Regions from separate parts of the Bradyrhizobium sp. ma5 genome, predicted to be linked through region 2. Evidence: riboswitches for the same ligand, from Rfam matches in the RefSeq annotation. Region 2 holds a riboswitch; the other holds the start of a gene.
What was found. A riboswitch is a leader RNA that binds a small molecule or an ion and turns the genes downstream of it on or off. The one in region 2 is predicted to bind glycine.
Positions count from the first base shown of each region.

Region 1: it holds a riboswitch for glycine, as region 2 does, so the genes downstream of both, gcvT (glycine cleavage system aminomethyltransferase GcvT) here and ACE103_RS26245 (D-amino acid dehydrogenase) in region 2, are expected to answer to the same signal.

Region 1 covers NZ_CP170156.1:5,762,978-5,777,781, reverse strand. Annotated here, with positions in the region: gene ACE103_RS27070 (hypothetical protein) at 1-205, shown strand, start outside; gene ACE103_RS27065 (hypothetical protein) at 223-1,209, shown strand; gene ACE103_RS27060 (acyl-CoA thioesterase) at 1,238-1,669, opposite strand; gene gcvP (aminomethyl-transferring glycine dehydrogenase) at 1,851-4,724, opposite strand; gene gcvH (glycine cleavage system protein GcvH) at 4,747-5,112, opposite strand; gene gcvT (glycine cleavage system aminomethyltransferase GcvT) at 5,133-6,278, opposite strand; glycine riboswitch at 6,419-6,509, opposite strand; gene alaS (alanine--tRNA ligase) at 6,712-9,384, shown strand; gene ACE103_RS27035 (cyclic nucleotide-gated ion channel) at 9,396-10,646, shown strand; gene ACE103_RS27030 (DUF3455 domain-containing protein) at 10,643-11,143, opposite strand; gene ACE103_RS27025 (NADP-dependent isocitrate dehydrogenase) at 11,180-12,394, opposite strand; gene ACE103_RS27020 (alpha/beta hydrolase family protein) at 12,589-14,316, opposite strand; gene ACE103_RS27015 (TrmJ/YjtD family RNA methyltransferase) at 14,634-14,804, shown strand, end outside.
Region 2 covers NZ_CP170156.1:5,595,818-5,610,621, reverse strand. Annotated here, with positions in the region: gene ACE103_RS26265 (ABC transporter ATP-binding protein) at 1-118, opposite strand, end outside; gene ACE103_RS26260 (ABC transporter permease) at 312-1,199, opposite strand; gene ACE103_RS26255 (ABC transporter permease) at 1,203-2,144, opposite strand; gene ACE103_RS26250 (ArgE/DapE family deacylase) at 2,407-3,723, opposite strand; gene ACE103_RS26245 (D-amino acid dehydrogenase) at 3,850-5,157, opposite strand; glycine riboswitch at 5,226-5,340, opposite strand; glycine riboswitch at 5,344-5,448, opposite strand; gene ACE103_RS26240 (M20/M25/M40 family metallo-hydrolase) at 5,540-6,670, opposite strand; gene ACE103_RS26235 (ABC transporter substrate-binding protein) at 6,940-8,559, shown strand; gene ACE103_RS26230 (hypothetical protein) at 8,641-8,961, opposite strand; gene ACE103_RS26225 (PilZ domain-containing protein) at 9,241-9,528, shown strand; gene ACE103_RS26220 (phospholipase D-like domain-containing protein) at 9,652-11,568, shown strand; tRNA gene ACE103_RS26215 (tRNA-Leu) at 11,587-11,673, opposite strand; gene ACE103_RS26210 (twin-arginine translocation pathway signal) at 11,898-12,332, shown strand; gene ACE103_RS26205 (FAD-dependent monooxygenase) at 12,384-13,586, opposite strand; gene ACE103_RS26200 (zinc-finger domain-containing protein) at 13,594-13,839, opposite strand; gene ACE103_RS26195 (hypothetical protein) at 14,089-14,804, shown strand, end outside.

The DNA of each region.
Region 1 (14,804 bases), 170 kb from region 2:
TGTCATCGAACCCGGGAATGCACGGGTGCGTCTTGAGGCCTACCAGCGAAGCCGCTTGTCGATCACCGAGTTTGGCAAGGCAGTCCTCGCCCACGAGGCAGACTTCACCGATCACAATCCGATCAATCGCTGGTGGGGCGGCACGCATCTCACCAACGACAACCTCTGGCGCTGGAATCCGGCATTGACTGGCCATCGCACGTAGCGGGAGCCGCGCGCACCGTGACGAGTCTGATCCTAGCGACAAACGACCTTGCGAGCTACCGCCTGAGACAGGCGGGAAGGGCGGACATCGTCGTCGGCTTGAGGCCGCGCTTCGTTTGGGGGAAAATGCCCTCGTCAGATGACCTCGCGACCCTCCTGGAGGCGCGCTCCGCAAAGCATGTCGATTTCGACACGCACTGGCTCGACTTCGTCAGTTCAAGATGGACTGGCTCTGTAGGCAAGGACGTCGGTCTCGTCGAGCTCTGCGAGCGTTGCGACAGTGTCGAGCTTTGGGCTGATCCTCGGCCGAATGACCAGCTGGTGCTGGTCTGGCTGCTCGACGTGCTCCGTCCGCACCGGCACATCGTCGCGAAGCTCCGTCTGGTCCAGACCGATGTCGAGATCGGCAGCTACCGAGGCGAAAGCTCGGCGAAATGGCGATTGCCGGCACTTGCGGCGACCGATGATCGGTCGGAATTGGCCAGTCGCGCCTGGAGCGCCTTTTGCGCTCCGACTGCCGAGCCCTGTTTCGAGCTTCTCATGCAGGATCTGTCGGCGATACCGCAGCTCCGGGCGGCTCTCATCGCGCTGCTTGAGGAGCTTCCCGGGCGTGACACCGGCCTCGGCGCGTCCGAACTGCGGTTGCTGGATCTCGTCGCCGACGGGGAGGCGAAGCCACAGGTCCTTTCAAGCGAGTTGAACAGGCAACGCGGCGTGTTCGATTTTCAGGAGGCGGAGCTGATCCTGGACCGGCTCGCTTATTGTCAATCGCCGGTCCTGACCGGCTTCCCTGCCGAGATCGAGGGGCCAGACGATTTGGAGGCCCGGCGAGAACGGCTGCTGTACAGCCGGCTGTCGCTCACCGATTTCGGCCAGGAAGTGTCGGATCGCGCGCGCGACTTCAGTCAGCACAACCCGATCCATCGCTGGTGGGGCGGCACTGAATTGACCAATGACCGGCTGTGGCGCTGGGACTCCGAAGGCCGCGCCCTGGTTGCCCCGTAGGCCTGACAGCGGGTGTGCGCAGATCAGCCTACGACAGCGCTTTTTCCCGGCTCGCGATCAGCGCGCGCAGATCTTCCGTCACCGCGACCGATTGATGGGTCTTCTGGTCGGTCGCGACCCAGATGATTTCGCCGGTCGCGCGCAAATCCTCGGAGCTCTCGGCGAAGATCGCGAGGGTAAGCACGATCGAGGAACGGCCGATCCGTGCCACGCGCACGCAAACCTCGATGTCTTCGTCGAACCGGATCGGCGCCTTGTACTCGACGACTGATTTCACGGTGTGAAAGTCGATGCCGGTCCGCGCCACCTCGCCAAGATAGTCGTAGCCGAGTGCACGGAAATATTCCGTTATCGCGGTGTCGAAATAGGTCAGGTAGTGGGCGTTGAACACCACGGCCTGGGCGTCGACTTCGGAGTAGCGGACGCGAAACGGGAAATGAAACCAGAATTCCTCGCGCATGTTTCCTCCTGCCGCCGGCGGCCCTTGCTATCGTTGGTCTCGCGTCCGTTTCGACCGGTGCAGGTCGCGGACGAGCGAAACGCCGAATTCTTATCGTTGTAGATGCTAGGTTGAGCCGGAGGGCTCAACCTGCGCTTTGATATCCGGGCGACGCGAGCGCCTCCCGAGACATGTTGCCCGACTATTCCGCGGCCTGTGCGTAATCCTCGATCGGCGGGCACGAGCACACCAGATTGCGATCGCCGTAGACATTGTCGACGCGGCCGACCGGGCTCCAGTATTTGTCGGACCTTGATACGCCGGCCGGGAAGCAGCCCTCGGCGCGGGTGTAGGCCCGGCTCCAGGCGTCGTCGGCGATGTCGTGGACGGTGTGCGGCGCGTGGCGCAGCGGCGAGGCCTCGACCTTCCAGCGGCCCTTCTCGATCTCCGCGATCTCGCCCCGGATCGCGATCATGGCATCGCAGAAGCGGTCGATCTCGAACTTCGATTCCGATTCCGTCGGCTCGATCATCAGCGTACCCGCCACCGGGAAGCTCATGGTCGGCGCGTGGAAGCCGTAGTCGATCAGCCGCTTGGCGATATCGTCCACGGTGACGCCGCTGGTCGTCTTCAGGGCGCGCGGGTCGACGATGCATTCATGCGCGACGCGATCGCGGGCATTGCGGTACAGCACCGGGAAGTGCGGCTGCAGCCGCGCGGCGATGTAGTTGGCATTGAGGATCGCGATCTCGGTGGCGCGCGTGAGGCCTTCACCACCCATCATCAGGATGTAGATGTAGGAGATGGTCAGGATCGACGCCGAGCCGAACGGCGCGGCCGACACCGGGCCGATGGCGTGTGCTGTCGCGCCGTCAGTTGCGGGATGACCCGGCAGATAAGGCGCAAGATGCGCCTTCACGCCGATCGGGCCCATGCCGGGGCCGCCGCCGCCATGCGGGATGCAGAAGGTCTTGTGCAGGTTGAGATGGCTGACGTCGGCGCCGTAGTCGCCGGGCCGCGACAGCCCGACCTGCGCGTTCATGTTGGCGCCGTCGAGATAGACCTGTCCGCCATGCGCATGCACGATGTCGCAGATCTCGCTGATATGCTCCTCGAACACGCCGTGGGTCGACGGATAGGTGATCATCACAGCGGCGAGATTGGCCGAATGCTTCTCGGCCTTGGCACGGAGATCGTTGACGTCGACGTCGCCGCGCGCGTCGCAGGCGACAACCACGACGTCCATGCCGACCATCGCGGCCGAGGCCGGATTGGTGCCGTGCGCGGAGGAGGGGATCAGGCACACCTTGCGGTGCGGCTCGCCGCGAGCGAGGTGATAGCCACGGATCGCCAGAAGCCCGGCATATTCGCCCTGCGCGCCGGAGTTCGGCTGCAGCGAGATCGCGTCATAGCCGGTGATGTCGCACAGCCACTGCTCCAGCCGCTTGAACAGCGCGTGATAGCCCTTGGCCTGATCCGCAGGCGCGAACGGATGCAGATTGCCGAACGCCGGCCAGGTCAGCGGGATCATCTCGGTGGTGGCGTTGAGCTTCATCGTGCAGGAGCCGAGCGGTATCATCGCGCGGTCGAGCGCAAGGTCGCGATCGCTGAGCTTGCGCATGTAGCGCAGCAGCTCGGTCTCCGAACGGTGGGTGTTGAACACCGGGTGGGTGAGGAAGGCGCTGGTGCGCCGCAGCTCCTTCGGCAGCGCCTCGCGCGCGGCCGCCTCGATCTCGGCAAAGCTGAGCTTGCCGCCGAACACGCGCCACACCGCCTCGACGGTCTCCGGCGTCGTGGTCTCGTCGAGCGCGATGCCGAGCGTGGTCGCACCGATGCGCAGATTGATCCGCTCCGCCTGCGCGCGGGAGACGATCTCGATCTGCTTCGCGCCGACCTCGACGGTCACCGTATCGAAGAAGGCCTCGCTGGTCGGCGCAAAGCCGAGCTTGCGCAGGCCTGCTGCGAGCACGGTGGCGCGGCGATGCACGCCGCGTGCGATGTGGGCCAGGCCTTCGGGGCCGTGATACACCGCATACATCGAGGCGATCACGGCGAGCAGCACCTGCGCGGTGCAGATGTTGGAGGTCGCCTTCTCGCGGCGGATATGCTGCTCGCGGGTCTGCAGCGCCAGCCGATAGGCCGGTGCACCGCGCGAATCCACCGAAAGCCCGACGATGCGGCCGGGCAGCGAGCGTTTCAGCGTGTCGCGCACCGCCATGTAGGCGGCGTGCGGTCCGCCGTAACCCATCGGCACGCCGAACCGCTGCGCCGAGCCGATTGCGATGTCGGCGCCGAGCTCGCCGGGTGAGGTCAGCAGGGCCAGCGACAGCAGGTCCGCGGCCACGATCGCAAGCGCGCCCTTGGCGCGCAGCGATGCGATCGCCGGCCGGAGGTCGCGCACCGCGCCCGTCGTGCCCGGATATTGCAAGAGCGCGCCGAGCACGTCGGCCTTGTCGAGCTCGGTCAGGGGATCGCCGACGACGAGGGCCCAGCCCAGCGGCGCGGCGCGCGTGCGCATCACCGCCAGCGTCTGCGGATGCACTTCCTTGTCGACGAAGAACACCTTCGCCTTGACCTGCGAGTGGCGCTCGGCGAGCGCCATTGCCTCTGCGGCCGCGGTCGCCTCGTCGAGCAGCGAGGCGTTGGCGACGTCGAGCCCGGTGAGATCGCAGATCATGGTCTGGAAGTTGAACAGGGCTTCGAGCCGGCCCTGGCTGATCTCCGGCTGATACGGCGTGTAGGCGGTGTACCAGGCCGGGTTCTCCAGGATGTTGCGCTGGATCACCGCGGGCAGGATGGTGCCGGAATAGCCCTGGCCGATCAGCGAGGTGAACACCTGGTTCTGCGCGGCGAGTTCGCTCATATGCGCGAGCGCTTCGGTCTCGCTCAGCGCCCGGCCGAGATCGAGCGGCGCCTTCTGAAGGATCGACGCCGGCAGCGTCTCATTCATCAGCGCCTGCAGGCTCGCGGCGCCGACCGTTTCCAGCATCGCGTTGACGTCGCGCGGTGACGGTCCGATGTGGCGGCGGGCGAAATCGGTGGCAGCTTCGTTGATCGGCTTGAAGGGCGCGTTCATGACGTGGTCCTCGGCTTGATCCTCAGGCGGTGTGCGCGGCGTAGGCGGCCTCGTCCATCAGGCCGCCGAGCTCGCTTTTGTCGGCAATCTTCAGCTTGAAGAACCAGGCCTTGCCGCCCGCATCCGAATTGACCAGCGCGGGCTCGGCGGAGAGCGCCTCGTTGACCTCGACCACGTCGCCGGTGATCGGCGCGTAGACGTCTGAGGCGGCCTTGACGGATTCGACGACGGCGGCGGCCTCGGCCTTCTTCAGGCTGCGGCCGACCTTGGGCAGTTCGACGAACACGACGTCGCCAAGCTGCGATTGCGCGTAATCGGTGATCCCGATCGTGGCGACGTCGCCCTCGATGCGGAGCCATTCGTGGTCGGACGTGTACAGCGTCGTCATGGGGATCGATCCTTTGGCGTTTAGCGTTTGTAGGTGTTGGGGACGAAGGGCGTGGCGGCGACCTTGAGCGGTAGCCGCTGGCCGCGCACTTCGGCAAAAACGGTGGTGTCGAGCGCGGAAAGCGATGTCGGCAGGTAGCCCATCGCAACCGGCGCGTTGAGGCTCGGGCCGAAGCCGCCCGAGGTCACCTTGCCGATCTGCTCGGTCGAGGTCGGATCGGCAAACAGCATGGCACCTTCGCGCACCGGCGCGCGGCCGTCGGGCTTCAACCCGACGCGGCGGCGGGAAGCGCCTTGTGCGAACTGGGTGAGAATCTTGTCGGCGCCGGGGAAGCCGCCGGCGCGGGCGCCGCCACTGCGGCGGACCTTCTGCACCGACCATTCCAGCGCGCCTTCGACCGGCGTCGTCGTGGTGTCGATATCGTGGCCATAGAGGCAAAGCCCGGCCTCGAGGCGCAGGCTGTCGCGCGCGCCGAGCCCGATCGGCAGCACGTCGGGATTGTCCAGCAGCGCGGTGACCAGGGCTTCCGCCTTGTCGGCGGGCACGGAAATCTCAAAGCCGTCCTCGCCGGTATAGCCGGAGCGCGAGACGAAGCAGTCGATGTCGGCGACGCGGCGCGGTCCGGCGTCCATGAATTTCATCGAACTGACATCTGGGCAAAGTTTCGCCAGCGCCGATTCGGCTTTCGGCCCCTGCAGCGCGATCAGCGCGCGGTCGGCCAGTGGCACGATCTCGCAAGCTTCGGAGAGATGCGCGCGCAAATGCGCCTCGTCCTCGGCCTTGCAGGCGGCGTTGACGACCAGGAACAAATGATCGCCGAAATTCGCCACCATCAGGTCGTCAAGCAGGCCGCCGTCGTCGTTTGTGAATTGCGCGTAGCGCTGCCGTCCCGGCGCGATGCCGACAATGTCCTGCGGCACCAGTTTTTCCAGCGCGAGCGCCGCGTCACCGACCTTGCCGGATTTGGCCTTCAGCAGCAGTTGGCCCATGTGGGACACGTCGAACAGGCCTGCGTCCTTGCGGGTGTGCAGGTGCTCCTTCATCACGCCGGCCGTGTATTGCACCGGCATGTCGTAGCCGGCGAAGGGCACCATCTTGGCGCCGCGCGCCAGATGCAGCGCGTGCAGCGGGGTCTGTTTCAGCGGGGAGGTTTCGCGCGCAACCATCACAGGGCCCTCGCGGTTCCCGCCGGGGACCTATTTCCCCTTGAGAAACCTGCAGAAAGCCCCATCTGTCGCTGTGCCTGAGAGTATTATCCCGTCGGCGGGCGCGTCGGGGAGAACCCCAGCGCCTCTTTCCAGATGTCAGACGTCACGCGGTCCTTTTGCCTGAGAGTTTCCGGGGCGGTTGCTCCTTCGGCGCCGGCGGTAGGGCCGGTCTCTCCCGACGTGACGGGGTAACAGGTAGGTAGAAAACACGGCGCCACCAAGACTGTCAACGCAGCTGCAACAACTATCCAATGGGCTTTGTGCTCCCGCGGCAAGCCCATGATCCGCCTGCACAGTTTCTGGACACCGCAGCTGGCAATGTCTAAAAGCGTTCGGCCGGAAAATGACGCCTTTTTGCGGCTGGCCGGCCCCTTTTTCCGATTGGATGAACATGAGCAGCGTCAACGACATCAGGTCGACATTTCTGAACTTCTTCAAGGAGAACGGCCACGAGATCGTGGCGTCGTCGCCGCTGGTTCCGCGCAACGACCCGACCCTGATGTTCACCAATGCCGGCATGGTGCAGTTCAAGAACGTCTTCACCGGCGTCGAGAAGCGCGGCTATCAGCGCGCCACGACGTCGCAGAAGTGCGTGCGCGCCGGCGGCAAGCATAACGACCTCGACAATGTCGGCTACACCGCGCGCCATCTCACCTTCTTCGAGATGCTCGGCAACTTCTCGTTCGGCGACTACTTCAAGGAGCGCGCGATCGAGCTCGCCTGGAATCTGATCACCAAGGATTTCGGACTGAAGAAGGACAAGCTGCTCGTCACCGTCTACCACACCGACGACGAGGCGGCCGGCTTCTGGAAGAAGATCGCGGGCTTCTCGGACGATCGCATCATCCGCATCCCGACCTCGGACAATTTCTGGGCGATGGGCGATACCGGCCCGTGCGGTCCGTGCTCGGAGATCTTCATCGATCGCGGCGAGCATATCTGGGGCGGACCTCCCGGCAGCCCGGAGGAGGATGGCGATCGCTTTCTCGAGTTCTGGAACCTGGTGTTCATGCAGTACGAGCAGGTGACGAAGGAGGAGCGCGTCGCGCTGCCGCGTCCCTCGATCGACACCGGCATGGGGCTGGAGCGCATGGCCTGCATCCTGCAGGGCGTCGAGAGCGTGTTCGAGACCGATCTGTTCCGCCATCTGATCGATGCGGCTGCTTCGGCCCTCGGCCATGGGCCGAACGAGCAGAACGTGGCGTCGTACCGGGTGATGGCCGACCATCTGCGCTCCTCGGCGTTCCTGATCGCCGATGGTGTGCTGCCGTCGAACGAGGGCCGCGGCTATGTGCTGCGCCGGATTATGCGCCGCGCGATGCGCCATGCGCAGCTGCTCGGCGCGAGCGAGCCGCTGATGCATCGCCTGGTCTGGGCGCTGGTCCGCGAGATGGGCCAGGCCTATCCGGACCTGGTCCGTGCCGAGAAGCTGATCGAGGAGACGCTGCAGCTGGAAGAGACCCGCTTCCGCAAGACGCTGGTGCGGGGACTATCGATCCTCGACGAGAAGAGCGCCGGCCTCAAGAAGGGCGACATGTTCGACGGCGACACCGCGTTCACGCTGTACGACACTTATGGCTTCCCGCTGGACCTGACGCAGGATGCGCTGAAGTCGCGCGGCATCAGCGTCGACCAGGCATCGTTCACCGACGCGATGAACCGCCAGCGCGAGAAGGCGCGCGCCTCCTGGGCAGGCTCCGGCGAGGCGGCGACCGAGACGATCTGGTTCCCGCTGCGTGAGAAGCTCGGCGCGACCGAATTCCTCGGCTACGAGACCGAGAGCGCGGAAGGCGTGGTGACGGCGCTGGTCAGGGACGGCGCCGAGGTCGACGGCCTCAAGGCCGGCGAGAGCGGCGCGATCGTGCTGAACCAGACGCCGTTCTACGCTGAGTCCGGTGGTCAGGTCGGTGACGTCGGCATCCTCACCGGCGAGGGGGTCAAGTTCCGCGTGACCGATATGCAGAAGAAGGCCGGCGACCTGTTCGTGCATGTCGGCACCGTGGAGCAGGGCACCCTGAACGTCGGCACGGCCTTGCAGCTCGAGGTCGACCACGCCAGGCGTTCGTCGATCCGCGCCAACCACTCGGCGACGCATCTGCTGCACGAGGCGCTGCGCCAGGTGCTCGGCGATCACATCGCGCAGCGTGGCTCGCTGGTGGCGCCCGATCGCCTGCGCTTCGACTTCGTGCATCCGAAGCCGATCACGCCGGAAGAGCTCGCCCGGGTCGAGGACATCGCCAACGACGTCGTGCTCGAGAATGACGAGGTCACGACCCGCATCATGGGTGTCGACGATGCCCGCGAGGCCGGTGCGCGCGCGCTGTTCGGCGAGAAATACGGTGACGAGGTTCGGGTTGTCTCGATGGGCAAGAGCGCCCGCGAGCACGGCCAGAACGCGCTTGGCTGGTCGGTCGAGCTCTGCGGCGGCACCCATGTCCGCCGCACCGGCGACATCGGCCTGATTTCGGTGACCGGCGAGAGCGCGGTCGCCTCCGGCGTCCGCCGCATCGAGGCGCTGACCGGGCATCATGCGCGCAAGCACGCCAATGACACCATGACGCTGGCGAAGACCGCGGCGGCCGAGCTGCGCACCTCGATCGAGGACGTGCCGGCGCGCATCGCAGCCCTGATGGAGGAGCGCAAGAAGCTCGAGCGCGACCTGTCGGACGCCCGCAAGAAGCTCGCGATGGGCGGCGGTTCGTCGTCGAACGGTGCCGCCTCCGGCGTTCGCGAGGTCGGCAACGTCAAGCTGCTCGCACGCGCGGTCGAGGGCGTCGAGACCAAGGACCTGAAGAGCCTCGTCGACGACGGCAAGAAGCAGATCGGCTCCGGCGTGGTCGCGATCGTCGGCGTCACCGAAGACGGTAAGGCCGGCATCGTGGTCGGCGTCACCGCCGACCTGACCTCGCGCTTCAACGCGGTCGAGTTGGTGCGCAAGGGCTCCGAGGTGCTCGGCGGCAAGGGCGGCGGCGGCCGGCCCGACATGGCGCAGGCCGGCGGGCCGGACGGCGCCAAGGCGGACGCCGCGCTGTCGGCAATTGAACAAGCGATGGCCGGCGCCTGACGGAGAGGCTGATCGTGGCGACGGCTCCGCTCAAGCCCACGATCAGCGATCCCGGGCTGCGCGAGCGTCTCTACGAGCTGCTTGAGCAGGACCACCTGCCATATTCGGTCGGCTCGCGCTTCGTCCGGCTCGTCGTCGCGATCATCACCGTCGATGTGCTGGCCGCGATCCTGGCGTCGGTGCCGGAGATCGATGCGCAGTTCGGGTGGCTGTTCACAGCGATCGAGATCGCCGCCGTGATCGCCTTCGCGCTGGAATATGCCGCGCGGCTCTGGAGTGTGGTCGGCCGCTCGCTGCGCGACATGACGCCGTTGCAGGCACGGCTGGAATACGCCTTCTCGGCGCTCGGCGTCATCGACCTGCTCGCCTTCCTGCCATCGGCCATCGCGCTTGCGATCGGTGACAAGACCGCGCTGGTGCTGTTCGGCATGCTGCCATTCCTCAAGCTGGTGCGGTATTCGACCGCGATGCGCTCGCTGCTGGCGGCGCTGCATGCCGAGCGGCGCACGCTGTTCGGCTGCGTCGTGATCCTGACCGGCGCGGTTCTGCTGTTCGCTTCGCTGCTCTATGCCATCGAGCACAAGGTGCAGCCGGACAAGTTCGGCACCATGCCGCAGGCGATGTGGTGGGCGATCGTGACGCTCGGCACCGTCGGTTACGGCGACGTCGTGCCGGTGACGCCGCTCGGCCGTATCGTCACGGTGGTTGCGATCGTGGTCGGCTTTGCGATGATCGCGCTGCCAGTCGCGATCGTCTCGACTGCGTTCGCCGACGAGGTGCGGCGCCGCGACTTCGTCGTCACCTGGGGCATGCTGGCGCGGGTGCCGCTGTTCTCGCACCTCAACGCCGCCGACATCGCCGACATCATGCGGCTGTTGCGGTCACAGACCATCGAGGCCGGCGAGGTGCTGGTGCGGCGCGGCGATGCGGCGTCGTCGATGTATTTCATCACCGCCGGCGAGGTCGAGATCGACCTGCCGAGCCAGCGGGTGCGGCTTGCCGACGGCGCGTTCTTCGGCGAGATCGCGCTGCTCCGGCGGACCAACCGTTCCGGCACAGTGACGGCGATGCGGAAGACCAAGCTGCTGCTGCTCGATGCGCAGGACTTCCATGCCCTGATCGAGCGGATGCCGGCGCTCGCCGCCCATGTCAGAGAGACGGCGGAGGCGCGGCTCGCCGATCCGCTCACCGCCGGTGGTGACCTTGCCGCCAGCGAGATCGCCCAGGCGCCGCACGAGACCGACGGCGGCATCCGCGATTAGTCGCGGCGCAGAAACACGTAATCCGCCGAATACGCCGCGCTCTTCAACGCGCCTGATTTGTCGCAGGCGCCGTTGAGTTCGCCGCCCGAGGTGTTGATCCGCTGCACGGTGGCGACACTCGACAGCAGGCCGTTGCCGCGGTGGGCGATCACCTCGAGCTTCAGCCAGGGAATGTCAGCTGACGTTGCGCCGGGCGCGCTGCCCGCGGTGCGGGCGGTCACGGCGCTGCCGTCGACATGCTCCCAGTTCGGCCCCGCATAGTGCCGGCCGACGGTGCGGCCACCGGCAATCAGGGTGGCGACCGGTTCGCGGAATGACCAGGCGAGCTTGCCGTCGATAACCGGCTTGCACTCATAGACCTGCACGCCCTCGGCGTGGGTGGTGAGGACCGCAGTCTCGTCGGGCGCCGCGACGGGGTCGGGCAGGGGATCGGCAGCGAGTGCCGCCGATCCGGTCAGCAACAAGGAGGCTAGCGTCACCCGGCCGAGAAGGGTCATGGTCACGCTCGCTATTGTGTCCGGAAACAGCGGCCGTCAGGCCGCCATCGCCTTCCCGAGATTGTCGGCGACCTTGTCGAGGAAGCCGGTGGTCGAGAGCCAGCGCTGATCTGCGCCGACCAGGAGCGCGAGGTCCTTGGTCATGTAGCCCTCTTCGACGGTCGCGACGCAGACCTTCTCCAGCGTGGTGGCGAACTTCGCCAGCGCCTCGTTGTTGTCGAGCTTGGCACGGTGGGCGAGGCCACGGGTCCAGGCGAAGATCGACGCGATCGAGTTGGTCGAGGTCTCCTTGCCCTTCTGATGCTCGCGGTAGTGGCGGGTCACGGTGCCGTGGGCGGCTTCGGCTTCCACCGTCTTGCCGTCCGGGGTGAGCAGCACCGAGGTCATCAGGCCGAGCGAGCCGTAGCCCTGGGCCACAGTGTCGGACTGCACGTCGCCGTCATAGTTCTTGCAGGCCCAGACATAGCCGCCGGACCACTTCAGCGCCGAGGCCACCATGTCATCGATCAGGCGGTGCTCGTAGGTCAGGCCCTTGGCCTCGAATTCCTTCTTGAACTCGCGGTCGTAGATGTCCTGGAAGATGTCCTTGAAGCGGCCGTCATAGACCTTCAGAATCGTGTTCTTGGTCGAGAGGTAGACCGGGTAGTTGCGCAGCAGGCCGTAATTGAGCGAGGCGCGAGCGAAATCGATGATGGAGTCGTCGAGATTGTACATCTCCATCGCGACGCCGGCGCCGGGCGCCTTGAACACTTCCCGCTCGATCACGGTGCCGTCCTCGCCGACGAACTTCAGCGACAGCGTGCCCTTGCCCGGGAACTTGATGTCGGTGGCGCGGTACTGGTCACCATAGGCATGGCGGCCGATGATGATCGGCTTGGTCCAGCCGGGAACCAGGCGCGGCACGTTCTTGCAGATGATCGGCTCGCGGAAGATCACGCCGCCGAGGATGTTGCGGATGGTGCCGTTCGGCGACTTCCACATCTGCTTCAGGCCGAACTCCTTCACCCGGGCCTCATCGGGGGTGATGGTGGCGCATTTGACGCCGACGCCGACCTTCTTGATGGCTTCGGCGGCGTCGATGGTCACCTGGTCATTGGTCTCATCGCGGTATTCCATGCCCAGATCGAAATAGAGCAGTTCGACATCCAGGAACGGGTTGATCAGCTTGTCCTTGATGTACTGCCAGATGATCCGGGTCATCTCGTCGCCATCGAGCTCGACGACGGGGTTGGATACCTTGATTTTAGCCATGACGGGGAGGCCCTCTTGGGAACGGCGCGCTTTTGACGGCGGGGGGTGGAAAATACGCCTGCGCTATAGCACCGCCCGCGGACGGGCGGAAGCGCACCGGTTATGCACTTTCAGCCCATCTTTTCACCGAGAACCGCCATTCTGAGGGCGGCTCTCGCTCCTTGTCCTGGGCGGGTTTTCCTCGCCTGAACCCTCTAAAACGGGACCTGCGTCGCGGTCCCGGCCACGATGTACCAAGTCACGAACAGGCCCGCGATCAGAGCCCCCGGCAGGCTCGATCCGGTCCGCCGCCAGGTGAAGGTCGCGATCACGCCGACGATCGCCAGCAGCGGCACGAACTGGATCGCGACGATGGTCGAGAGCGGCACGAATCCAGGGTCCGGGATCGGGTTGAACAGCTTACCGGTCAGCCATAGCGTGCCGTATTGCAGCACCAGCAACACGATGAAACCGAGCGTCAGCGCCAGGATGTTGGTCAGATAGAGCGCGCCGCGTGGCGCGCCCATGGTCGAGAAATTTCGGTGCAGCACGTGCAGCGCCACCACGAAAAATGCCGTGAACGGAATCAGATAGATCAGGAAGATGAGGAATTGCTTCGCGCTCATCAATTTGAGTGCGACGATCCAGAATCTGAAGTCGATCTTGAAGGCGAGGTCGGCGAGCCAGAGCGCGGCGTAGCCCACCGCAACCGAGGCCACCGCGATCACGACGGATTGACCGACGAGGCCGGCCCGGCTGGCGCGCTTCGGGGCGAACCACATCAGGGCTAGCGTGATCAGGCCGTTGATGATGGCCCAGACCAGGATCTGGTTGGTGATGCCCTGCGGCAGGAACGCGCTCGGGGTGACAACAGCGCCGCCCAGCGCAAAGGCCGGGTAGTAAGTCAGCGCCGGGATGAAGGCGGACAGGATGAACGCCGTGGTCCAGCGCCGGCCTTTGGCGGCCTCGTGCGGCGGCATGGTGCCGTCGGCAACCGCCGGCAGCCGCAGGCGGGAGAACATCGGCGCCTCCAGCAACCCGTCGAATGTCCCGATCACCAGCGCCACGAAGCCGATCAGCGCGATCAGGGTGCCGATCTCCTTGCGGAACCAGATCTGGTCGTCGGCCGGACGAGGCGTGCCGCCCTTCAACGTCTTGGCGAACCAGTCGAGGCTGTAGCCGATCGCCTCATGCGAGAGGTGCTCGGCCGGATGGGTCATCGCGGGGGTGTTCAGCACCCGGGCGGTGCCATTGGCCGGATCGCCATACACCTTGCCCGGTTCGACTGCGCCTTGCGTGCCGAACAGCGCCCAGAGCTTTGGGCTCTTGGTGACGTCGCGGGCGAGGTCGACGCCCCACATCAGCTCGGGGAATTCCTCGTACTGGGCGAACACCAGCGCAGTGTTGCGCGGCCATGTCGCGGTGCCCTCGGCGGCGAACGGCTTGCCGGTCGACGAGCCCTCCAGCACCATCGATTTGTAGTCGTTGGGCATCGCGGTGGCGGCCGCCAGCACGGTCCAGCCACCCATCGAATGGCCCTCGAGCCCGATATTGTCCTTGTCGACGAAGGGCAGGCTGCGCAGATAGGCAAGGCCGTCGGGTCCGCCAAAGCCGTTGGCGAAGGAGGGCGGGTCGCTATAGCCGTGGCCGGTCTGGTCGAGCGCCAGCACCACATAGCCGCGGCGCGCGAACTCGATGGCGAAGCCGTCCTGGGTCTCGCGCGAATTGATGTAGCCGTGCACGGCGAGGATGCCGGGGGCCGGGATTTGCGGCGTCGCGTTCGGCGGGACGTAGAGCAGGGCGCTCATAGTGTTGCCCTTGGCGCCCTTGAATCTGACATCCTCGATCCGGATGCCGCCCGCGGTCTGCGTGAGGTGGGCGAGCAGGCCCCCCGCCACGATCAAGACCACGCCGACAATCGCCAGCGTCCATCTGCCCCGCATCGTCGTCCCCCCACTGCTTCGACCCAAGTGCCTCGCCGTTCAAGCGGCGTCTCAAGCGTGCCTTTACAGCTTCGCTTTGGTTGTGGTTGATAGCCTATCCGAAGGCCAAGCGCGCGCAAGCGGCGGTCTTCGCTCCGTGCGATTGGGACTCCGATTGAGGATTCGCAAACGCTGCTAACCCTGTTATCTCCTTGGAGAAAATGGTCCCGCGCAAAACCGGTGCAAAGCTGGTTGCGGCGCTCAGCATGAGAGTTTGAATCAGCTGCTTCGGAAGCTGATTCAAAATCTTCAGACGTTGAATCAGAAAGTGAAGTGAGATGTCCGGCACCGACAAGACCAAGGCAGGGCACGACCTTGCCGGTCCCGTCGTCATCCTGGTCGAGCCGCAGCTTGGCGAGAACATCGGCATGGCCGCGCGCGCGATGGGCAACTTCGCGCTGACCCGGATGCGCATCGTCAATCCGCGTGACGGCTGGCCGAACGTCGCC
Region 2 (14,804 bases):
GGCAAAGCGTCTCGCCTTCGCGCACCTGCAACGAGAGGTCGTCGATGATGCGGTGCGCGTCCGTCTTGCGGCCGAGACCGACGACGAGGTTGTTGATGTCGAGGACGACGTTGGTCATGTCAGGGTCTTTCAGCGTCATTGCGAGATGTATCGCGGCAGAGACTATGCACTGTCATTCCGGGATGGTGCGCTAGCACCAGACCACAGATGCGCATTGCGCATCGGGGAATCTCGATATCCCCCGGTGCGCAATCGCGCACCTGAGGTTCGCTGCGCGCCCCGGGATGATGGCTTCGATTGCATCGAAGCCATCACTTGCCCTCACGCTGTTTCATGCGGGGATCGAGCGCGTCGCGCGCGGCGTCGCCGATCAGGTTGACGCTGAGAATGGCGATCGAGAGCAGCAGGCCCGGCCAGAAGATCAGCGACGGCTTGACCTGGAAATAGGCACGGCCCTCGGCCATGATGTTGCCCCAGGTCGGCGTTTCCGGCGAGATGCCGGCGCCGAGGAACGACAGGATCGCCTCGGTCAGGATCGCGGATGCGCAGACGTAAGTGCCTTGCACGATCAGCGGCGCGATCGTGTTCGGCATCAAATGCCGCCACATGATCTTCGGCAGGCTCGAGCCGAGCGAGATCGCGGCCTCGACATAGGGCTCCTCGCGCGCGGTCAGCACCACCGAGCGCACCAGCCGCGCCACGCGCGGGATCTCGGGGATGGTGATCGCGATCATCACGGTCCAGATGCTGGCGCCAGACAGCGACACCACGGCGATCGCGAGCAGGATGGCGGGGATCGCCATCAAGCCGTCCATCACGCGCATCATCACCGCGTCGACCCAGCGGAAGAAGCCGGCGACGAGGCCGATCAGCAGCCCGATGGCGATCGAGCAGACGGCAGCGCCGAGCCCGATCAACAGCGAGATCCGTGCGCCATAGATGACGCGCGACAACAGGTCGCGTCCATAGGCGTCGGTGCCGAGCAGGTATTGCGCGCTTGACGGCTTCAGCCGTTGCGACGGCGTCAGCAAGAGTGGATCATGAGGCGCAAGGAGCGGCGCGAAGATCGCCATCAGGATAATCAGGACGAGGCAGATCGTCGCAACCGCGATGATCGGCGTCGACGCCAGGAAGCCGAACTTGACGCGGAACGGCCGGGTGACGGGGATAGAGGATTCGGGAAGGGTTTCGATCGCCATTGCTCAGTACCGGATGCGAGGATCGAGCAGGGTGTAGGCGAGGTCGATCAAGAGATTGACCGCGACATAGATACCCGATGTCAAAAGGATCATGGCCTGGATCACCGGATAGTCGCGCGCCAGCACCGCATCGACGGTGAGGCGGCCGATGCCGGGCAGGTTGAACACGCTCTCGGTGACGACGACGCCCGAGATCAGCAGCGCGAAGCCGGAGCCGATCACGGTGATGACCGGAACCGCGGCGTTGCGCAGCGCATGGCGCATCAGTACGCCGCTCTCGCCGATGCCCTTGGCGCGCGCCGTGCGCACGTAGTCCTCGCCCAACACGTCGAGCATCGAGGCCCGCGTCATGCGCGCGATCAACGCGACATAGATGAAGGAGAGGGTGCAGGTCGGCAGAATGATGCGTTCGAAGAACGGACCGAAGCCGGCCGAGATGCTCTTGAAGCCCTGCACCGGCACCCAGCGCAGATCGATCGCAAACACCTGGATCAGCACATAGCCGATCACGAACACCGGCACCGAGAAGCCGAGCACCGACAGCCCCATCACGAAGCGGTCGATCCAGGTGCCGTGTTTCCACGCCGCGATCACGCCGAGCGGCACCGCCACCAGGATCGAGAGGACGATAGTGGCGAGCGCGACCGAGATCGAGGGCTCGAGGCGCGGACCGATCATTTCGAGGATCGGCTTGTTCGAGATCAGGGAGACGCCGAGGTCGCCGTGCAGCAGCTTGGCGACCCAGGTATAAAACTGGATGTAGATCGGCTCGTTGAGACCAAGCGAGGTGCGGATGCGGTCGAGCTGTTCCGGTGTCGCATTGTCGCCGGCAAGAATTGCGGCCGGGTCACCCGGCGTCAGCCGCAGCAACAGAAACACGAACAGTGCCACCACGCCCATCACGGGAATGGCGGCGAGGATTCGGCGGAGGAGATAGCCGATCATCGCTGCTATCTCCTGCCGTCAGATGGTGCGAGGCGAAGGCTGGGCCGCATCATACTCATGGTGTCCCCGTGATGTGTCTCATGCGCTTCTGCGTCTTGTCTCAAGGCTAGCGCGAACGTGATGAATTTGCAGGCAAATACTGTGCCAATGGCGACGTCATATCAAGGCGCGGTTCAGGCCGTCGGAGCCTCCTTTGGTCTGAAGCTGCTATTTCGAATTGCACATGTCGCCATGTGCCACCGACCTGAAACGGGAAGTCTATTCACGCTTTCGCCACGCCGCACCAATTGGCGACGAACAGTGCAATGCTCTGCGTTGTCTTGCGAAGGCTGTCGAGCTCGACACGTTCGTTGAACGCATGCGGGCCGATACCGTACGGACCATAGCAAAGGGCAGGGATGCCGTAGTCGACGCAATAGTAGCGGGTGTCGTTGACGGCGGTAGACAGGCGCTCCTGCATCGGCGCCTGGAAGATGGAATGATGGGCTGCCGACAAAGCTGCTTCCGCTTCGCTGCCCGGTTCGCACACCGCCGCGTCTGCCTGAAAACCGCTCCACACGAGCTCGGCCGGATTGTCGGACAGAAAGTCGTCGGCCTTGTGCGCTTCGGTCAGGCATTCCTCGATGCCACGCATCGCCTGCTGCGGTGTCTCGCCCGGCAGGAGACCAAGCCGGCAATCCAGCTCGCACCACGCCGCTGTCGAACTGGCCCAATCGCCGCCTTTAATGATCCCGACGTTGAACTTGATCGGGTTCTTGACGCTGCGGAACCAGCTGTTGTCGAGCGCCCGGGCATTGAGCGCCTTGGTGTAATCCTGGAACGCGCGCACCAGATGCATCGCAGCCAGGATGGCGCTCGTGCCGGTCTCGGAATAGGCGACATGCACCGGCGTGCCGCGAACGCGCAGTCGAAACCAGACGGCGCCGACCTGGGCGCGCGTCAGTGTGTGTCCGGTCGGTTCGGGAATCAGGCAGGCGTCGGCGCGATAGCCACGCATCAAGGTCGACAGCGCGCCGTTGCCGGTGCTCTCTTCCTCGGTCACGGTCTGCAGATGGACGCGTCCGCCCGGGGCATAGCCGGCGTCTCTGATAGCATCGAGCGCGAAGATCATTGCCGAGACACCGGCCTTCATGTCTTGCGCGCCGCGCCCGAACATCCAGCCGTCGTGCACGGCGCCCGAGAACGGCGGCTGCTCCCAAAGATCAGCGGGCCCCTCCGGCACCACGTCGATATGACCTTGCAGGATCAGGCTGCGTCCGCTGCCTTTGCTGTCGAGCGTCGCAACGACCTGCTGCGATCCGGCAAGGTCGATGCCGTCCATCGGCGCAGCCTTCGGATGACTCATCAGATTGACGTCGGCAAGGCTGAACGTATCGACGTCGTAGCGGCGCCTTGCGAATTGCTCGGCCAGCCAAGCTTGTTGCGGCGTTTCCTGTCCGCGCAAGCTGCGGAACTGCACCATGCGCGACAGGAACGCGACCTGATCGTCGAAGTTTCGATCGACGGCCGCGCACAGCTCCGCGGCAATCTGATCCGGCTTGGTCAGCGTCTCACGCGTGTCCGCCACCCCAATGCGCATTGTCCCCTCCCGCGCTGAAGCGCTTTTCCCCATTGTGACGCTAGACGTTGTCATGCGGTGTTTCTCTGCGAATTCCGACTTGGCCACATGCAAATACGCTCATATTCTTCCTCGCCGGCCGGATAATTAGAGGAAAGCTGCGCGGGTGGTCTCGGTCGCATCGACCGGCGACGGCACCATCGAGGGCGTGTCGAGGTCGCGCCAGTCATCGATCGCCCCTGCCACCATCTGCGCCGTCGCAGCCGACAGCGTCCAGCCGAGATGACCGTGGCCGGTGTTGTAGAACACGCCCGGAATCCGTCCGGCGCGAACCACCGGCATCATGTTCGGCATCATCGGGCGCAGGCCGGCCCATGGCACGACTTTCGACGTGTCGACACCGGGGAAATGCTGCCGTACCCAATCCACCAGCGGCTGGATGCGGTCGGCGCGAATGTCGAGGTTGAAGCCGTTGAATTCGGCCGTGCCGGCGACGCGGAAGCGGTCGGCGCCGAGCCGGCTGGTGACGATCTTCGCGGCTTCATCGAGCAGGCTGACGGTAGGCGCGGCGTCCCGGCTTTGCGGCGCATCGAGCTGCACGGTGATCGAATAGCCCTTCACCGGATAGACGTTGACGCGGTCGTTGAGCAGGCCGGCAAAGTGGCGGCTCGCGACACCAGCGCAAATCACGATGCCGTCCGCCTGCAACTCGTGTCGTGTTGCGACGTCAGCATCGTGCGAAGCGGCTTCGTTCCAGCCGATGCGGAAACCGTTATCGCCGTGCGCGATCGCGTCGACATCGGCCTCATGGACGAAGCTCGCACCGCGGCGGATGCAGGCGTCGGCGAGGCCGCGGGTGAACTTGTGGATATCGCCGGTGGCGTCCGACGGCGTGAAGAAGCCGCCATAGCAGGTGGTCTGCAGCGCGGGTTCGATGCTGCGGATTTCGTCCGCCGTCACCGGCCGGCGGTCGAGTCCGCCTTGCTGCAGCAGCGTGTTGACGCGCAGGCCTGCCTCGAATCCGGCCTTGTCGTGATAGACGTGCAGGATGCCGCGGCGTTCGAGATCGAAGGCGATGTTCTCGCGCTGGGCGATTGAGAACAGATGCTTGCGCGCTTCGATTGCGAGCCGCGTGGTCTCGATGGTGTTGGTGCGATAGCGGCCGATGTGGCCGACGAACTCGCCGATCCAGGAATATTTGTGCCAGCTCGGCTTCGGATTCATCAAGAGCGGCGCGTCGCTTCGAAGCATCCAGCGCAGCCCCTTGAGAATGGTCGCGGCGCTGTTCCACACCTCCGCGTTGCTGGCGGAAAGCTGTCCGCCGTTGGCGAATGAGGTTTCCATCGCGGCGTAGCGATGCCTGTCGAGGACAGTCACCCGGTAGCCGCGTTCGAGCAGGGCATAGGCCGTCGTCACGCCGGTGATGCCGGCGCCAATGATTGCGATGTGAGGCATGGTGGTCTTCAGGCTCCCGTGTGTTAGAGTCGCCGAACCACCGGTGAAACCGGCTGTTTCGACGCCCCATCTGTCACGGTACCTGAGAGCTTGATCCGCATCGGGCCTCGGCCCAATAGCAGACTATCCCCTTCGGTGGACGTCATGGCCGTTTCCATTTGGCCATGCCGTCTCTCTCCAGATCGTCCTGACGATACAGTCCTTTTGCCTGAGAGTTTCCGGGGCGGTTGCTCCGTCGGCGCCGAAGCACAACACGAATGTTGTCGCCTCGATCTCTCCCGCATCGTCGTGTTGGACGGCCGGACCGTAGGCGAAGCCAAAAAATTGGACAAGGCTAAATTTCGGTCCGGCAGTGCCAACGTGTTGTGCAGTGCAAATCGAATTAATCGAGCGTCGCCAGCAGTGCCGCCATCAGGCGGCCACGCTCGGCGAGGCTCTCGACTTCGATATGTTCGTTCAAAGTGTGGGCGTCGGCGCCCCGTACGCCGAGGCCGTCGAGGGTCGGGATGCCCATCGCGCCGGTGAAGTTGCCGTCAGAGCCGCCGCCGGCGCTGCCATGCGGCAAATCAAGACCCATATCGGCGGCGAGACGCTTTGCCTTTTCATAGAGCGCCATGGTGCCGGCATCCGGCTCCCACACCGGGCGCGTGACGCCGCGCGTGACGTTGAATGTCACGTCATTTGCCGTACCCGACAGCGCCAGCATGCGCTCGACGCCGCGGTCGAGATCGGACTGGCGCTTGGCCATGCTGAGCGCTTCGCCGGTGCAGGTCGTTGCGACGCAATTGACCCATTGGCCGCCATGCACGATGCCGACCGAGAAGGTGCAGTCTTCGGTGGTCATGCCGTCGATGGCAATGATTTGCCGGGCCATTTCGCGGATCGCGGAACGGCCGGAGGACAACGTCGCGCCGGCATGGCTCGGCTTGCCGACGGCTTCCAGATTGAAGCGCGCGATCGCGTAGCGGCCGGTGACGACGCCGTTGTTCGGCCGGCCGGGCTCCGGGACCAGCACGTATTTGTTGCGTGCGGCTTCGGCCTCGATGATGTCGCGCGTCGACGGCGTGCCGACCTCCTCATCGGGCGTGAACAGCACCGTGATCGGCAGCGGCGTGGTAAAGGACGCGCGCGCCAACTGTCGGATCGCCTCGATCGACAGATAGTTGCCGCCCTTCATGTCGAAGATGCCGGGCCCGAAGCACTTGTTGCCTTCGCGCCGCCACGCCAGCTTCTCGATGGTGCCGACCGGGTGCACGGTGTCCAGATGGCCGGCGATCAGGATGCCGGGCTGACCTTGTTTTGGATGGGGAAAGCGGGCGCGGACGCAGCCGGCAAAGCCCTGGCGTCCCGCGATGCGTTCGATCGTCGCACCCATCACCGCCATTTCGCGCGCGGCGAGGTCGAGCATGCGCTCGACTGCGGCCGCGTCCCATGTCGGGCTCTCGCATTCCACCCAGCTGCGCAGCCCCTGCAGCATCGCTTCGGAATCAAAAGGAAGATTGGCGGGGTTCATGTCTTTTCTCTCTTGTTGTTTGTTCGCGCCGATACGCGTTCGCGTGCCGTACGAAAAGCTCGGAAGATGCGTTTGTAAAGTCAAATGCGCTGCACCCGCCGCTCATTCGTTCGTATACATTTGATCCTGCCGGAAACCGATTGACGCGCATTGCGCTTGATGCAAGTCTCGATTTCACAAGCCATACAGCATGTTAGTTCGCCTAAATAACGAACCGCATGCATAACGAATAAGCCGGCTTTGACCAGTTACACGTCAGGAGAAATTGCATGTTGCCTATCTCGCGTTGGAAGCACCGCACGCTAGCGGCTGCGTTGACGGCGCTCGCGTTGTCGTTCGCGCCGCAGGAATTGTCGTTTGCACCGCAGGCCATGGCCGCGGGCAAGACCATCACCGCGGTGATGCATTCGGATCTGCGCGTCATCGATCCGATCCTGACCACGGCGTACATCACGCGAGACCATGGCTACATGGTTTTCGACACGCTGGTGGCGACCGACTCCAACTTCAAGATCCAGCCGCAGATGGCCGACTGGAAGGTATCCGACGACAAGCTCACTTACACGTTCACGCTGCGCGACGGCCTGAAGTGGCACGATGGAACGCCGGTGACTGCCGAAGACTGCGTCGCCTCGCTGAAGCGCTGGGCCAAGGTCGACGGCATGGGCCAGAAGCTGATGGACTTCACGGCGAGCCTGGAGGCCACCGACGCGAAGACGATCACGCTGAAGCTGAAGGAGCCCTACGGCCTGGTGCTGGATTCGATCGGCAAGCCATCGTCGCGCGTCGCGTTCATGATGCCGAAGCGGCTGGCCGAAACCCCGCCGGACAAGCCGATCCCGGAGCAGATCGGCTCGGGCCCGTTCAAATTCGTTCAGGCCGAATTCCAGCCGGGCGTGAAGGCGGTCTATGTCAAGAACACGGACTACGTGCCGCGCAAGGAGCCGGCGAGCTGGACCGCGGGCGGCAAGGTCGTGAAGGTTGACCGCGTCGAGTGGGTCACGATGGCCGATGCGCAGACGGCGATGAATGCGCTGCAATCCGGCGACATCGATTTCCTGGAGAACCCGTCGTTCGACACGTTGTCGATCCTGGAAGGCGACAAGGACCTGAAGGTCGAGACGCTGAACAAGTTCGGCTTCCAGACGCTCGGCCGCATGAACTTCCTCTATCCGCCGTTCGACAACATCAAGGTTCGCCAGGCTGCCCTGATGGCGATCAACCAGAAGCAGGTGCTCGACGCGCTGGTCGGCAATCCCAAGTATTACAAGACCTGCGTCTCCTTCTTCATCTGCGATACGCCGTTCGCGTCCGAGGTCGGCGGTGAGACGTTGTTGAAGGGCGGCGACATGGCGGCGGCCAAGAAGGCGCTTGCCGAGTCGGGCTATGATGGCACGCCCGTCGTCATCATGGCGCCCGGCGACGTCACCACGCTCAAGGCGCAGCCGGTTGTTGTGGCCCAGCAACTGCGCGACGCCGGCTTCAAGGTCGACCTGCAGGCCACCGACTGGCAGACCGTGGTGACCCGCCGCGCCAGCCAGAAGGCGCCGAAGGATGGCGGCTGGAACATGTTCTTCACCAACTGGGTCAGTGCCGACGTCTCCAACCCGATCTCCAACCTCTCGATCGGCGGCCAGGGCAAGAATGGCGGATGGTTCGGCTGGGCCGACGATCCGAAGATCGAACAGCTGAAGGACGCCTTCGTTCGCGCGCCGTCGCTCGACGAGCAGAAGAAGATCGCGGCCGATATCCAGAAGGAAGCCTACGAGCAGGTCATCTACATTCCGCTCGGTCAGTATCAGGGTCCGAGCGCCTGGCGGAAGTCGCTGTCCGGTGTGCTCGATGGTCCGGCGACGCCGATCTTCTGGAATGTCGACAAGTCCGAGTAAGCTTGCAGGTTGACGCAATACGAGTGGCCGGGACTTGTCCCGGCCATTTTTCGTTTCGCGCCGTCTGCGCGACGGCGTTCCTTAATTGCCGTGGCCCGATTTCGCGTTGCTCGTGCTCGACAGGCTCGAGAGCTGGGTCTGTCCGACGCCGGCGCCGTTCATCCAGACCATTGCGCCCGCGGCGAACGCCAACAATCCGCACGCCACGACCGCGCTGCGAATCCATCGCCGGTAGATCGCACGATCGTTCGGCGTCGCATCGAGGAATCTCTGTGCGTTGAGCCCGTTGCTGCAGTGAGCCGCGTCGTCGCTGTGCTCGAGGATGGAAGCACCGTGATCGGGCGCGGTATTGCCGACAATCTGATTGCGACCGGCAATCCGATTGCGATCCGCAATCGTCATCGCCTATCTCCAACTCATTGATTTCGAAATGTGACGGCCGCGAAATGTGCGGCCAGAATTTTCCAACGGGCCGACACTACCACAGTCAGCGATCGCGGCATGTGAAGCGCGCCACAGTCGAAAGACACGATGAGGTGATGCGAGACCACGATGCCGTGCGCATCTGCCCAGCCGCTGGCACGTCCTGGCATACCAATTCGGTTGGCGGCGGCTTTAAGGTTCCTGTCAGTATTGGATCGTAACCTGACCGCCAGTCTGTGTACCTACCGCGACGGGCCCATGGCCGACGACGATAGCAGGCCCGCACCGGCCAGCGCGCAACAGCCAATGCCGACCGAGCAGCGCCGTGCCGGCGCACGCCGCCGCGTCCTCAAGTCGGGAGCGATCGAGTTCGGCAATGAAGTGATCGCCTGCACGGTCCGGAGTCTCTCGTCTCAGGGCGCCTGCATCGAAGTGAACTCGCCGCTGTGGTTTCCCGACCGCTTCACTCTCGCCGTCGACGGCCAGCGGTGGCCATGCCGCATCGTATGGAAGAAGCAGAAGCGGCTGGGACTGGCGTTCGAGTAGGGCTCGATGCCCGGCGTCCGCGCCGCGCCGATTTGCACGAACAGTTGTCGTCTATTTCACAAACTACCCAAGGTTAGCGGAGTATTGTCCGCCGGGCCGATACCCAGCCTCGGGGAAATTGCGATGACAATCAATGTCAAGGCTTACGCGAACGCCGATGATATCCTGATCGCCTGGCAGCCGGACACCTGGTCCAACGACTGGGTCGGTTTCCAGCTCGAGCGGCGCAACAATATCACGCAACAGACGACCGTGCTGTCGAACCGCATTCCGCCGAAGCCCGGTGAGAAGCCGGTGGCGGACGCCGGCATCTCCTCGACGCAATCGCCGTTCCGGCGCTGCATCTGGACCGATCACAGCGTCGTCGACACCGACAATGTCTCGTATCGCGTGACAGCGATGAAGAGCGCCGCGAACGGGACGTTCACGCCCGATGCCGCCTCGGTGTCGGCCTGGACGACGCCGGCGGTCGCTTCCGGCGATGCGGGCGGCGGCTTGTCGGCCTATTTCAACCGCGGCACCCTGATGTCCCAGATCGTCAGCCGCTTCGTGAAGGGTGATGCGTCCGACGACTCGCTGCGCAATTTCGTCAAGGGCCTGTCCGACCCGGCCAACCAGGCGCGGCGCTACCTTTCGGGCGATGCCCTGCACGAGATCCTGGCCTTCCTGCACGATGCCGATCTCCGCGGCAGCCAGATCCATGCAGCGATCTACGAGATGAATGACGAGGAGCTGGTCGGCGCGCTGAAGCCGTTCGGCAGCCGCGGCAACGTCCTGCTCGGCAATGGCAGCGCGACCAAGCCGAACATCGCGGCCGAGCTCAGCGGCGCCGGTCTGACCGTCAAGCATCGCGATCTGTCGAATGCGGGCAGGTCGTCGCCCAGCGTCCACAACAAGTTCGTGGTCGAGAGCGACGCGCATGGCAACGCCATCCGCGTGCTGACCGGCAGCACCAACTGGACCACCACCGGGCTGTGCACGCAACTCAACAACGTGCTGATCATCGAGAATGCGGTGATCGCCAAGCGCTATCTCGATCAGTGGGGCAAGCTGGTCGCTGCGGGCAACGCCATGCCGCCCGCGCTGAAGACGTCGAATTCCACTCCGACCAGCGACAGCAACATTTCGGTCTATTTCGCCGCGACCAACGGCGAGGCGGAATTCAAGCCGGTGCTGGACCTGATCAAGAACGCCAAGGACGGCGCGCTCTTCCTGATGTTCATGCCGGGGCAATCGCCGCTGCTGGATGCCCTGCTGGACCGCGCACAGCAAAACGACGTCTATGTTCGTGGCGTGGTGTCGACCATGATGCCCAGCAAGAACGGCGACATCGTTTCGGTCGGCGGAGAAGTCGTCAAATCGGGCGCGCCGCAGCAATCCTTTCATGACGACGTCCAGCTGCCGCATGGCGTGAGCGCCACCAACGAACCTTCATGGGCAGACGTCGAATTCAGCGTCCAGCAGATCCGCAACGCGGGGATGATCGCGATCGTTCACTCCAAGACCATCGTGGTCGATCCGTTCTCGGACAATTGCGCGGTCATCACCGGATCGCACAATTTCTCGGTCGCGGCCTCCGAGAAGAATGACGAGAATCTGGTGATCATCCGCGGCAACAAGCAGCTTGCCCAGGCCTATGCGCTGCACATCAACGGTGTCTACGACCATTATTCGTGGCGCGGCTATCTCGGCAGCGGCGGCAATCCGGATCAGATCTATTCGCTCGACGGCTGGAAGCCGGGCGGCGGCAAGGAGCAGGAGCTGGATTTCTGGATGGAGGAGCCGGTGCCGCCACGCCCGACGCGTGGCGCGGGCAGCGTCGGAGCGGCGCAACAGCCCGCCGTGGCTGCTAGGGCTTCGGCGAAGACAGCTGCCAGGAAAGCCCCGAAGAAATCGGCCAAGAAAGCTGCCAAGAAGTCAGCCAAGAAATCGGCGAAGAAGGCGAAGGCCGGCAAGCCGGCCAAGGCCGCGAAGGCAAAGAAAACCAAGGCCGGGACGACGAAGAAGGCCAAGGCAAAGAAGGCGAAGGCCAAGAAGTAAGAGCGGTGCGCAGCAGGCTGGTGCGGGCGGTGGGACTCGAACCCACATGACGTTGCCGTCGAGGGATTTTAAGTCCCTTGCGTCTACCAATTCCGCCACGTCCGCATTGCGCCAGGCGCGCCGATTACTAGCGCGTTTGCCGGCGGAGTGGAATTGTCATTATCCGCTGCTAACAGGTGCGCATTCAAAGGCTTAGGGCGCGGCCTGCAATTCCATTTGCTTCGGCGGCCGAGCATTGGGATAAGCAGCGCGCCGCCGCGATTGAGCCTCAATCCGGACACCGGCGGCTGCTTTAGGCAATCTCAACACTGTCGGATTAAGAAAGCTGAATGTCTGTTCGTCTTCCCCGCCGCCCAAATCTGTCGCGCGCGGCAGCCATCGTTGCGCTGCTCGCCTCGGCCGCGGGCGTTTCCGGCTGTGCGCAGATCGGCGACAGCGTGCCGGGTGCATTCGCCGATCCCGCAAAGTACGATCTGTATGATTGCAAGCAGCTCGAGACCGAGCGCAAGAATCTCGCGTCTCGTGCGACGGATCAGGAAAAGTTGATGGCCAAAGCGGAGACCGGCGTCGGCGGTACCGTGGTCTCCGAGATGGTCTATCGCAACGAGCTGATCTCGATCCACGCCCAGCAGAGGCTCGTGGATCAGGCCTGGCGCGCCAACAAGTGCCATGAGAGCCCGCCGGATACGCCTGCGGCAGCCGCACCCGCGGCGCCTGCGCCGGGGGCGAAGGGCCCGCGCGCGCCGAGGGGCCTCGTTCACTAAGTCTGCGTTTCCAGAACAACCGGTTGCTGTGCGCGCGCAGGCGCGCTCGGCTCAGGCGCGCCAGTCGTAGATCCAGTCCTGCCGCGCCAGCATGCGCTGCGGACCGATGGCGCGGATCGCGAGATCGCGCGCGATCGCCAGGGGTCCGCTCAAATGATAGATGCGGCCCTGCTGCCGCGCCATGCGCTGCACCTTCAGCGCGCGGCCGCGCCGCATCTCGGCGTAGCCCTTCAACGCAGCGGGAATCCCTGCGGTGTTTTCGCCAGTGCAGTCGGCCAGGGCCTTGGCAAGCACGGCCGCATCCTCGATCGCCATGCCGGCGCCTTGCGCGGCAAACGGCAGCATCGCATGCGCGGCGTCGCCGAGCAGCGTCACCGCGCCTTCGCTCCAGCGGCCGATGTCGGGCAGGGTGAACAGCGCCCATTTGCGCCAGCCGTCGACCGCGCCGATCAGCATCCGCGCCGTGGCGGGCCAGCGTGCGGTGGCGAACGCGCCCTTGATCTCGTTGATGTCGCCCGGCGCGCTCCAGCCCGGCCGGTTCCAGGTGCCTGGCACGATCGCGACCACGTTGACCTGGCGCCCGGCCGAGATCGGATAGGCCACGAGATGCGCGTCCGGCCCCATCCACAGCTGCACGCGCGGTGCGGTGTATTCACGCGGCAGGGCGGTCGCGTCCAGCGTGCCGCGCCAGGCGATCAGGCCGGAGAATTGCGGTTGTACATCCGGAAACAAATGTCCACGGACCGACGACCAGATGCCGTCTGCGCCGATCAGCGCAACCGCCAATTCCTCCTGCCGTGCGTTGCCGCGGCGCTGCACCACCGTGAGGCCCTTGGCGTGCTTGGTCACGTCCTCGAACTGGCAGCCGAGCCGCAGATCGATATCGGGATGCTCATTGACGGCGGCCTGCAACGCGGCCTGCAGATCGGCGCGGTGGATCACCCAATAGGGGGCGCCGGCGCGGAACTCGGCGGCCTGGCCGAGCGGCATCCGTGCGATCTCGCCACCGGCCCGCGCGCTCAGGATATTGACGGATTCCGGCGTGACCGCGCGGCGCGCAAGCGGTTCCTTGAGCCCGAGCTCGACCAGGATGCGGCTGGCATTGGGAGAGAGCTGGATTCCGGCACCGGCTTCCTCGAGCCGCTCGGCCTTTTCCAGCACGACGACACGAAAGCCCTGTGCCGCCAGGGTCAGCGACGCCGTCAGTCCTCCGATCCCGGCGCCGGCAACGATGACGGTTCGCGTCAGCGCCACGGGGCGGTCAGGCGACCCTGTCTTTCAACACGCATTCCGGCGGCCGTGCTTCGCCGGCAGCGAGGTCGGATGCGAAGCGATAGAGCGTCGAGCAATACGGGCAGATGATCTCGCTGTCGTTGCCGAGGTCGAGGAACACGTGCGGATGGTCGAACGGAGGGTTGGCGCCCACGCACATGAACTCCTGCGACCCGATCTCGATCACCGAGACACCGGCATCGTTATGGAAGTGCGGGACGACGTGGTCGGACATATTCTCACCTTGGTAGCAACGATGGGCAGACGCAATCAACTGCATGCGGCATCGCGAAATGCCGCGCACCATACTGGCGGGAACAGTTGATTCCTAGAGCCCCGATGGCTCATTTGCTCATGCAAATTCGACACAATCTTGTCGTCCCAGAGAAGCCCTTCTTTGGTCGGAGCCGTTGTGTCGCAAAAACGGCACACTATTTCCAAGGCCAACTGAACAAGACGAATTAAACTTGAGGTTTCCAGCGGAATGAACGGCGTGCGCCTCAGTCTTGCGGTGGCCGGCCTGGCAGCAAGCGCCGCCGTCGGCGCGGCCATTTGGCCGCACGCCCGGGACGCCGGCATGGTGCTGTCAGCGCGGAACGATCCGGCTGCGCTCGCCGACCTCAGGCTCAATTCCGTCCTTCGCAACAACCCGGCGTTGATATCGGACAATATCAAGGTGGCACTCGCCGCGGGAGATGCCGATCTTGCGACCAGCTTCGTCGCGCTCGCAAGCGAGCAGAACATCGCACTCAATGATGAACTCACAAAGCGCGTCGACGACGCGCGCGCCGAGCAATCCTCCACCACGCATTTCGCCAAGGGATTTGCCACCGGCCTCGTGACCGGCAATGCCGACGATGTCGCAAGCCTGTCCGGCACGGTCGCCGGCGATCTGTTCGTGTTCGGTGACGTCAGGGACGTCGTGCGCGAGGGCAAGCATCTCGTGATGGGCGAGGATACCGATCAGTTGGTGCTCGGCCTTGCGGCCGCCGGGCTCGCCGTGACCGCGGCCACCTATGTGTCGGTCGGCGGCGCCGCGCCGCTGCGCGCCGGACTGACGCTGGTCAAGGATACGCGCAAGGCCGGACGGCTGAGCGAGGGCATGATCGAATGGGCCGGGCGCTCGACCCGCGAGGTGGTCGATCAGCCGGCGCTCCGCGAGGCGGTCGCGTCCGGCTCGGTGCTGCGGCCGGCCGAAAC